DNA from 3 places in the Streptomyces sp. NPDC048636 genome. Region 3 is predicted to be linked to each of the others. Evidence: riboswitches for the same ligand, from Rfam matches in the RefSeq annotation. Region 3 holds a riboswitch; each other region holds the start of a gene.
The links. A riboswitch is a leader RNA that binds a small molecule or an ion and turns the genes downstream of it on or off. The one in region 3 is predicted to bind thiamine pyrophosphate.

Region 1: another riboswitch for thiamine pyrophosphate. It lies ahead of AB0C66_RS31915 (cytosine permease); the one in region 3 lies ahead of thiC (phosphomethylpyrimidine synthase ThiC).
Region 2: another riboswitch for thiamine pyrophosphate. It lies ahead of AB0C66_RS05510 (thiamine ABC transporter substrate-binding protein); the one in region 3 lies ahead of thiC (phosphomethylpyrimidine synthase ThiC).

Annotation. Positions count from the first base shown of each region.
Region 1 is NZ_JBEZHR010000017.1:118,559-121,825, forward strand. It holds gene thiM (hydroxyethylthiazole kinase) at 1-341, opposite strand, end outside; gene AB0C66_RS31915 (cytosine permease) at 401-1,840, opposite strand; TPP riboswitch at 1,832-1,925, opposite strand; gene AB0C66_RS31920 (YwqG family protein) at 2,012-2,887, opposite strand; gene AB0C66_RS31925 (hypothetical protein) at 3,022-3,246, shown strand; gene AB0C66_RS31930 (hypothetical protein) at 3,254-3,267, shown strand, end outside.
Region 2 is NZ_JBEZHR010000001.1:1,200,528-1,203,794, forward strand. It holds gene AB0C66_RS05500 (phosphatidate cytidylyltransferase) at 1-791, shown strand, start outside; gene rlmN (23S rRNA (adenine(2503)-C(2))-methyltransferase RlmN) at 863-1,969, shown strand; TPP riboswitch at 2,021-2,125, shown strand; gene AB0C66_RS05510 (thiamine ABC transporter substrate-binding protein) at 2,120-3,187, shown strand.
Region 3 is NZ_JBEZHR010000007.1:346,899-350,165, forward strand. It holds gene AB0C66_RS21675 (SsgA family sporulation/cell division regulator) at 1-378, shown strand, start outside; gene AB0C66_RS21680 (YibE/F family protein) at 458-1,909, opposite strand; TPP riboswitch at 1,989-2,105, shown strand; gene thiC (phosphomethylpyrimidine synthase ThiC) at 2,098-3,267, shown strand, end outside.

The sequences.
Region 1 (3,267 bases), on a different contig from region 3:
AACCCGGTGCGCACCGGTAGCGCGCCGACCGCCACCGGGTCCAGCACCCATGGCGTTCCGGCCGCCGCGGCCGCCCGCGCCGCCTCGGCCATGGCGGTGCGCTGCTCGGCGTGCGGGGTGCCCAGGTTGACCAGTACACCCGAGGCGATCCCGGCGAACGGCCCGGCCTCCTCGGGGATGTCCACCATCGCGGGGGAGGCGCCCAGGGCCAGCAGCGCGTTGGCGGTGAAGCCGGTGACGACCGCGTTGGTCAGACACTGCACCAGCGGGGTGGTGTCCCGCACCCGGGCGAGGGCGTGCGCGGCGAAGGCGGTGTGCTCGGGGAGGTCGGAAGGGGCCATGGCGGAACGCTCCGGAACGGGGTCGGGACGGCGGCGGAGGACAGGGGCGGCGCCGGGCCTCACTCCGGCACCGGGCCGGTGCGGCGCGGTGCCCGGGCGGGCGCGTGGCGGCGCAGTCTGATCGGTGCGTAGACCAGGAGTGCCGCGAGGAAGGCCGTGTAATAGGCGAGATCGGCGCCGTGCAGCGCCTCCGCCACCGGACCCGTGTACAGGGTGGTGTCCATGAACGGTACCGCCGCGGCGAAGGCGGCCGCGAACGCCAGCAGCGCGGGCCACCAGGGCTGCGGCCGGGCGCTCTCGGTGGCCAGGTCGACGGGGGCGCCCTCGCGGGCCCGGGCCCGGGCGAACCAGTCGACGGCCACGACGGCGACGAAACCGGGGATCCAGTAGCCGACGAACAGCAGCACGTTCTGGAATCGGGCGGTGGTGTCCGCGGCGTGCATCCACAGCACCAGCGGGAAGCCGAGTACGGCGGCCAGGGCGGCCGCCAGCGGACGCGGAATCCGCACCCCGACGGTCTGGAGGGCCAGTGAGCCGCTGTAGTCGTTCATGGCGTTGCTGCACAGCGCGGCCAGTGCCACGGCCAGCAGCCCGAGTGCGCCCGGTGTGCCACCGCCCAGCGCCTCGTCCACGCCCCGGGCCGTCTGGTCGGTGAGCACCGAGGCGCCCCACAGGCCGAGCGCCTGCACCGCCACGAAGGAGAGGGTGACCCCGAGAAGGGTGCACCAGAACATCCGCACCCGTGACGTCGCGCGCGGCAGATAGCGGCTGAAGTCACTGGCGTACGGCGCCCACGACAGCGCGAGACTCAGCGCGATCGTGCTGGTCAGGATGAAGGCACCGGCACGGTCGGCGCCGTGGGCCGCGCCGGTGGCGGTCGGGTGTGTGCCGTCGGTCAGTTTCACGGCCAGTGCGAGGAACGCGGCGGCGAGCACGAACGTCATCACCGTCTGCATCCGGTGGATGGCCTCGTAGCCCAGCACTCCGAGCGCTCCCTGGGCGGCCATCATCACCAGCACCCCCAGCCAGAACGGCCAGCCGCACAGCCGGGCCAGCGCGTCCCCGCCGAAGAGCCCGATGAGCGCGTCCCAGGCGACCGAGGAAAGCCACTGGAGGACACCGGGCACCGCGACGGCCCGGCCGAAGGCCAGCCGCGCCAGTGGCAGCTGTCCGGCCCCGGTGAGACTGCCCCAGGTGCCGAGATACGCGGTGGGTACGGCGCCCAGCAGGGTGCCCAGGACCACGGCGGTCAGCGCGGTGGCGAAGTCGAGGCCCAAGGCGATGCCGATGGTGCCGGTGAACACACCGGTCATGGTCAGGTTCGGGGCGAACCACACGGTGAACAGCCGCCCCGGCCCGCCGTAGCGGTGGCCCTCGGGTACGGGCGCGATGCCATGGGCCTCGACCCGCAGATCGCCGGGTGCGGTGGGCATCCGGCCGTCGTGTACGGAAGCCGGGCCGGTGGTGGCCGGGCCGCCGGGCGCATGTGGCAATGACATCGATGACATCCCTCCGCCAGTGCTAACTGGTTCAGGTTCGACGGGTGTGATCTCAGCCCCCGCAGGGGCACCCCGTGTCCGGTAAGGCGGCCCCAGCGTAACGCTTCGCCCCGTGGCACCCCGCCGAGGGCGCACGACAGCGGGCCCGCCACCGGTCGGCCCGGCGGAGGGTCAACCGGACTGCCAGGTGAACATCGCCGCCTCGAAACGGCCCGCGGCGAGGTCCTCGGGCCGGATCAGCCAGTACAGGACACCGCCGTCGGCCCACATCATCCCGGTGTCCTCGTCGGAGTCGAACTGGGCCAGCAGCACCCATCGCGCCGCCTCCTCCTCGATCCGCGGATCCTCCCAGTCGACCTCGTCGCCCAGGACGGCCTTGGCGGCCCAGACCTCCACGGGGCCCTGCACGTTCTGGGCGTGCCCACCGATCTGGTGCGCGACGGTGCCCTGGTGGTCCCACAGCGCCTCCATGAATGTGGCACACCGCACCGGATGGGCGAAGAGCTCCTTGACGGACAGCGCGCCGAGCCCGAACTCGGCGTTCAGCACGAGCGATTCGGAGTCCGGCGCGCTCGGCGCCACCTTGGCGGTCAGTGGCACGGCCCGGTACGGGGTGAGCCCTTCGGGCGCGGGCCGCTCGGGCAAGTCGGCGGCCTCGGACGGCAGATGCAGCAGCCGCGCACCCGCCCAGGTGTCCGGATCGCAGGTGTCCACCACGGCCTCGCCCTCCTCGTCCTCGAAAGAGAAGAAGGCCAGCCGGCCTTCCGGGCGCAGGGGGATGTCCAACTCGTCCACGGGCAGCGCGGCGCAGTCGACCACGGCCACGAACGACAGCGGGCCATAGCCTTCCCAGACGGGCCATTCGATGGACTCGGGCAGCCGGGGCAGACCGCCGAGCTGACCGACCACGGGGTCGCCCGGACCGGCCGCCCGGAGGTGGGCGGCCGGGCGCAGCAGCCCCGTCCAGCGGTCGGCCATGTCCGGGGGCAGATGGGTGCGGGCCAGTGTGTGCAGGGCGTCGGGCGCGGTGTTCTCGTGAGTGGCCATACGCACCATGGTGACGGCGGGCACCGACAGGCCCGTCCCGGGTCCCCGTTCCCGGCCTCGCACCCCGGCGCTTCGACCTGACGTCCACCGCCCGGAGTTCGGTACCGCTGGTCCTGGACACCCCCGGGCGCACCATGCCCTGGCTCGATGTGGTCCAGAGCGTATCCGGCACCCCGTATCCGGCACCCGCCACGCCGTCCACCGGCACGTCAAGCTGCTGGCCGTGCTCGGCAGGAGCCTCACCCGGGCTGTTCGCCTCCGGCGCCCGGGTCGGTCCCGGTGAACTCGCCGGCCGGCAGGCCGCCGCGAGGGCCACCACCGTGCTGCTGCGCCACTCCGACGGATCGATCACCGTGTAGCGCCGTCGTGACGGCGAGGAC
Region 2 (3,267 bases), on a different contig from region 3:
CCGCGATAGGGGTGGGCGTCGGCCTCGGTGTGGTCATCGTGGCCTCGCTCTTCATCTACAAGCCGGTGTTCATCGGCGTGATAGCCGTCGCGGTGGTCGTCGGACTCTGGGAGCTGACCTCGCGGCTGGCCGAGCGCAAGGACATCCGGGTGCCGCTCGCGCCGCTCGCCATCGGCGGTGTCGCGATGGTCGTCGCCGGATATGTGCGCGGCGCCCAGGGCGCCTGGGTGGCGGTGGCGCTGACCTCCCTCGCGGTGCTGGTGTGGCGGATGACCGAACCGCCGGACAACTACCTCAGGGATGTCACGGCCGGTGTCTTCGCCGCGTTCTACGTGCCGTTCCTCGCCACCTTCGTGGCCCTCATGCTGGACACCGAGGACGGCGCGTGGCGGGTGCTCACCTTCCTGCTGCTCACCGTGGTCAGCGACACCGGCGCGTACGCGGTCGGCTGGCGCTTCGGCAAGCATCCGCTCGCGCCGCGGATCAGCCCCGGGAAGACCCGTGAGGGGCTGATGGGCGCGGTGGCGTTCGCCATGGTCGCGGGCGCGCTGTGCATGGAGTTCCTGATCGACGGCGGCGCGTGGTGGCAGGGGCTGGTGCTCGGCTTCGCGGTCGCGGTCAGCGCCACCCTCGGCGACCTCGGCGAATCCATGATCAAGCGGGATCTCGGCATCAAGGACATGGGCAAGCTGCTGCCCGGCCACGGCGGGATCATGGACCGGCTGGACTCGCTGCTGCCCACCGCTCCGGTGGTGTGGCTGCTGATGGTGATCTTCGTCGGCGGAGGCTGACCGGCCCGCCGATCGGCCCCGCGCCCCGGGCGGCGCGGGGCCCTTCGTACGTCTGCGACACTGGGTGAACCATGCCTAAGCCCGGAGAACTCACTTTCGTCGCGCCGCGCGGGGCCAAGAAGCCCCCGCGGCACCTTGCCGATCTCACCCCCGCCGAGCGCCGTGAGGCCGTCGCGGCCCTGGGGGAGAAGCCGTTCCGGGCCGGTCAGGTGTCGCGCCACTACTTCGCGCGGTACACCGACGACCCGGCCCAGTGGACGGACGTCCCCGCCGCCGCCCGCGAGAAGCTGGCGGCCGGGCTGCTTCCGGACCTGATGAGCGTGGTGCGGCACATCAGCTGTGACGACGACACGACCCGCAAGACCCTGTGGCGGCTCTTCGACGGCACGCTGGTGGAGTCCGTGCTGATGCGCTACCCGGACCGGGTCACCATGTGCATCAGCTCACAGGCGGGCTGCGGGATGAACTGTCCGTTCTGCGCCACCGGCCAGGCGGGTCTGGACCGCAATCTGTCCACCGCCGAGATCGTCCACCAGATCGTCGACGGGATGCGGGCCCTGCGGGACGGCGAGATCCCCGGCGGACCGGCCCGGCTGTCCAACATCGTCTTCATGGGCATGGGCGAGCCGCTGGCCAACTACAACCGGGTCGTCGGCGCCATCCGCAGGCTCACCGACCCCGAGCCGGACGGCCTCGGCCTCTCCCAGCGCGGGATCACGGTCTCCACCGTCGGACTGGTTCCGGCGATGCTGCGATTCGCCGATGAGGGCTTCACGTGCCGGCTCGCGGTCTCCCTGCACGCCCCCGACGACGAGCTGCGCGACACCCTCGTCCCGGTCAACACGCGCTGGAAGGTCCGCGAGGTGCTGGACGCCGCGTGGGAGTACGCGGAGAAGTCCGGCCGCCGGATCTCCATCGAGTACGCCCTGATCAAGGACATCAACGACCAGGCGTGGCGGGCCGATCTGCTCGGGCGGCTGCTCAAGGGGCGCCGGGTGCACGTCAACCTCATCCCGCTCAACCCGACGCCCGGTTCCAAGTGGACGGCCTCCCGTCCCGAGGACGAGAAGGCGTTCGTGGCGGCCCTGGAGGCGCGCGGTGTGCCGGTGACCGTCCGGGACACCCGGGGGCAGGAGATCGACGGCGCCTGCGGGCAACTGGCGGCCACGGAGCGCTGAACGGCGGCTGATACGGTGCCTTCGCGAAACATCGCACCGTCGTACAAATGAACATTCCGACAGGGGAGCGCTCAGGGCGCTGAGAGTGCGGCACGGCCGCAGACCCTCGGACCTGATCCGGGTCATACCGGCGTAGGGAGTCAGCACAGCATGAACAGCCACCTCCGGCGTGCCATCGGCGCCGCCCTCCTCGGTTCGCTCGGCCTCATACCCCTCTCGGGCTGTGCGGAGGACTCCCAGGGCGGCGGTGCGGACGCCAAGACCGTCACCCTGGTCTCGCACAACTCCTTCGCGGTCTCCAAGGACGTGCTCGCCGAGTTCACCGAGCGGACCGGCTACAAGGTGCGCAGACAGACCGGCGGCGACGCGGGTTCGGCCGTCAACCAGGCCATCCTGTCCAAGGGCCATCCACAGGGCGACGTCTTCTTCGGTGTCGACAACACCCTGCTCTCCCGCGCCCTCGACCACGACCTGTTCACGCCGTACCGGGCCAAGGGCCTGGACAAGGTGCCCGCCGCGCTCCAATTGGACGGCGACAAGCACCGCGTCACCCCCGTCGACTACGGCGATATCTGCGTCAACTACGACCGCGCGTACTTCACCGAGAAGAAGCTGGCGCCGCCCCGGACCCTCGAGGACCTCACCAAGCCCGCCTACAAGAACCTGCTCGTCACCGAGAACGCGGCCACTTCCTCACCCGGTCTCGGCTTCCTCCTCGGCACCGCCGCCAGGTATGGGGACGACGGCTGGAAGGGTTACTGGAAGAAGCTGCGGGCCAATGGCGTCGAGGTCGTCGACGGCTGGGAGCAGGCGTACTTCGACCGCTTCTCCGGCGGCGGCAAGGGCGACAAGCCGCTCGTCGTCTCCTATGCTTCCAGCCCGCCCGCCGGAGTGGCGGACCTCAAGAACAAGCCCGCCAAGGCCCCGACCGGAGTGGCCACGGGAACGTGTTTCCGGCAGGTGGAATTCGCCGGACTGCTGAACGGCGCGTCCAACTCCCGGGGAGGCAAGGCGCTGTTGGACTTCCTGCTCACCAAGCGGTTCCAGGCGGACGTTCCGCTCAGGATGTACGTCAACCCGGCGCGCGGGGACGTCAAGCTGCCCGAGCTCTTCACCCGGTACGGGGTCGAGATCGCCGACCCGGCGACCCTCTCCCCGCAGAAGATCGCCAAGAACCGTGAGCCGTGGGTCAAGGCATGGTCCTCGCTCGTCCTGTAGGGACCCGGCACACGGAGAACCCCAAGACCACCCGGGACACGGGAGAGGGAAAGCGGCGGCGCGATCCGCGCGGCGCGGCG
Region 3 (3,267 bases):
TTCCGGATCCCGGTGGAGCTGTCCTATGACAGCGGCGATCCGTACGCGGTGGAGATCACCTTCCATCTGCCCGGTGACGCCCCGGTGAGCTGGGCGTTCGCCCGTGAACTGCTGCTGGACGGGCTGAGCAGACCCACCGGCGAGGGCGATGTGCGGATCGCGCCCGCCGCGCCCGAGGGCCTCTCCGATGTCTTCATCAGGCTCCAAGTGGGCAGCGAGCGGGCCCTGTTCCGGGCCGGAGCCGCCCCGCTGGTGGCCTTCCTGGACCGTACGGACCGGCTGGTCCCGTTCGGCGAGGAGCCCAAGGCCTGCGATCCGGTCGGTGACCTCGACGCGGAACTGGACCGCATCCTCGCCGAGGACCGGTACGCGGGTTAGGCCCTGTCCGGCAGGGGGCACGGGATGCGCCGCGCCCCCTGGCCGTGCGCCATGGCGCCCCCTGGCCGGATGCCGTGGCTCAACGCGCCCGCGCCCGGCGGCGCTTACCGCGTCCGCCCCGGCCGACGCGCGGTCCCGGCTGGCCCGGGACCTCCGCTCCCTCGACGGGCTTCCCGGGCGCCGCCGCGCCCAGCGGTGCGCGGTCCGCGGAGACCACGAGCACGGCCAGTGCCGTGGTCACCGGCACCGAGGCGACGAGCCCGATGCTGCCCACGAGCGTCCGTACGATCTCCTCCGCGACGATCTCGCTCGTCGCCACCGTGCCCACACCGCTGTCCGCGATCGAGAACAGCAGCAGCAGCGGAAGCGACGCGCCCGCGTACGCCAGCACCAGTGTGTTGACGACGGACGCGATGTGGTCCCGCCCGATCCGCATCGCCGACGCGTAGAGCTTCCGCCGACTCGCCGCCGGGTCGGCGTCCCGCAGCTCCCACACCGCCGAGGTCTGGGTGACCGTGACATCGTCCAGCACCCCGAGCGAGCCGATGATCACGCCCGCGAGCAGCAGACCCCTTATCTCGATGTCCGGGTAGAGACCGTGCACCAGACCGGTCTGGTCGTCGGTGTTCCCGGTCAGGCTGGCCCAGCCGATGAACACCGAGCCCAGCACGCCGATCAGCAGCAGCGAGACCAGGGTGCCGAGGACCGCCACGGAGGTTCTCGCCGTCAGCCCGTGGCACATATAGAGCGCGATCAGCATGATCGCGCTGCCCCCGATGACCGCGACCACCAGCGGATTGGAGCCCTGGAGGATCGCCGGGAGGATGAACAGGGTCAGCACCCCGAAGCTGATGGCCAGTGCCACCAGCGCGAAGACCCCGCGCAGCCGTCCGACCGCCACGACGGCGAGCGCGAAGAGCCCGGCGAGCAGCGCCATCGGCATCGACCGGTCCACGTCCGAGACGGAGTACTGGAGGTTTTCGGGCGCCTTGGGCGCGTACGCCAGCTTCAGCTCCTGTCCGGCGCTGAGCTTCCGTGAGGAACTGGGCTGGATGATCTCGGGAAACCGGCGGCCCTTGTCCTTGCCCGAAGTGACCTCGACGGTGGCCTTCTCACAGCGGCCCTTCCCGCCGCCCGCTCCACCGCCGCCGTTCTGTGCCGCGCTGTCCTGACCCGGTTCGGCGGGCTGCCGCGGCTGGGCGCCCACGGCCGCGCAGTTGACCTCCTCGACCTTCACCACCCTTCCGGAGACGGTCTGTTGGTCGAAGCCGAGTCCGCTGCGCTGCCCCGCCGAGTGATCGGGGGTGCCGCCCGGCCAGAGCACGATCAGCCCGGCGGCCACGGCCGCGGCGAAGGGGATGAGCACCGCCGCGATGACCTTGCGGAGGCGGGAGGAGACGGGAGTGGCCGGGCCGTGGGCATGTGAGTGGCCGTGGCCGGCGCCGTGCGCATGGCCCTGGCCGTCGTCGTGGTGATCCGGGGCGGGCGGGCCGTCCCGTCCTGCCTGGGGGTGCTGGGGTGTCGAGGTCACGCCCGCATCATCGCAACTCGCCGTGAGCGGGGTGGGCCCCCTGTTCAGTTCCGCCGGAGACCCGTTAGCGTGGGGGCACCTTTGCAAACGCGGGAGCTCGGAGCACCGGGCTGAGAGGGCGCTGACGCGACAGCTGCGCCGACCGCTGAACCTGTTACCGGGTAATGCCGGCGTAGGGAGTGGGTCTCATGACTCAGCAGGACGCACGCATGCGCGAGAACGCTACCGACATCGGGTGGCATAAGGGATATATCACTGGTTCCCGCCCGGACCTCCAGATCCCGGTCCGCCGAGTGCACCTCACCAATGGCCGCGATGTGACGCTCTACGACACCTCCGGTCCGTACACCGACCCCCAGATCGACACCGATGTCCGCCGCGGACTCGCCCCGCTGCGGCAGAACTGGATCATCGCCCGCGGCGATACCGAGGAGTACGCGGGCCGTCCGGTCCGGCCCGAGGACGACGGGCTCAAACACACCTCGCCCCGGGGCGGGTTGCGCAATCTCGACGCGGTCTTCCCCGGCCGTCCGCGTCAGCCGCGGCGCGGCCGGGACGGCGCCCGGGTGACCCAACTCGGCTATGCCCGGCGGGGCGAGATCACGGCCGAGATGGAGTACGTGGCCGTACGCGAGAACGTCTCCCCGGAGGTCGTCCGGGAGGAGATCGCGGCGGGCCGGGCCGTCCTGCCCGCCAACGTCAATCACCCGGAGATCGAGCCGATGATCATCGGCAAGCGGTTCCTGGTGAAGGTCAACGCCAACATCGGCAACTCCGCGGTGACCTCCTCCATCGAGGAGGAGGTCGAGAAGATGACCTGGGCGACCCGCTGGGGCGCCGACACGGTCATGGACCTGTCCACCGGCCGCAATATCCACACCACCCGTGAGTGGGTGCTGCGCAACTCCCCCGTGCCCATCGGCACCGTGCCGCTCTACCAGGCCCTGGAGAAGGTCGACGGCAAGGCCGAGGAGCTGACCTGGGAGATCTACAAGGACACGGTCGTCGAACAGGCCGAGCAGGGCGTCGACTACATGACGGTGCACGCGGGCGTCCGGCTGCCGTTCGTCCCGCTGACCGCCCGCCGCAAGACCGGCATCGTCTCGCGCGGCGGCTCGATCATGGCGGCCTGGTGTCTGGCCCACCACCAGGAGAGCTTCCTCTACACCCACTTCGAGGAACTCTGCGAGATCCTCGCGGCCTACGACGTCACCTACTCGCTGGGCGACGGACTGCGTCCGGGGTCGATCGCGGACGCCAACGACGAGGCGCAGTTCGCCGAGTTGCGCACGCTCGGTGAGCTCAACCGGATCGCCAAGGAACACGGCGTCCAGACCATGATCGAGGGCCCGGGCCAT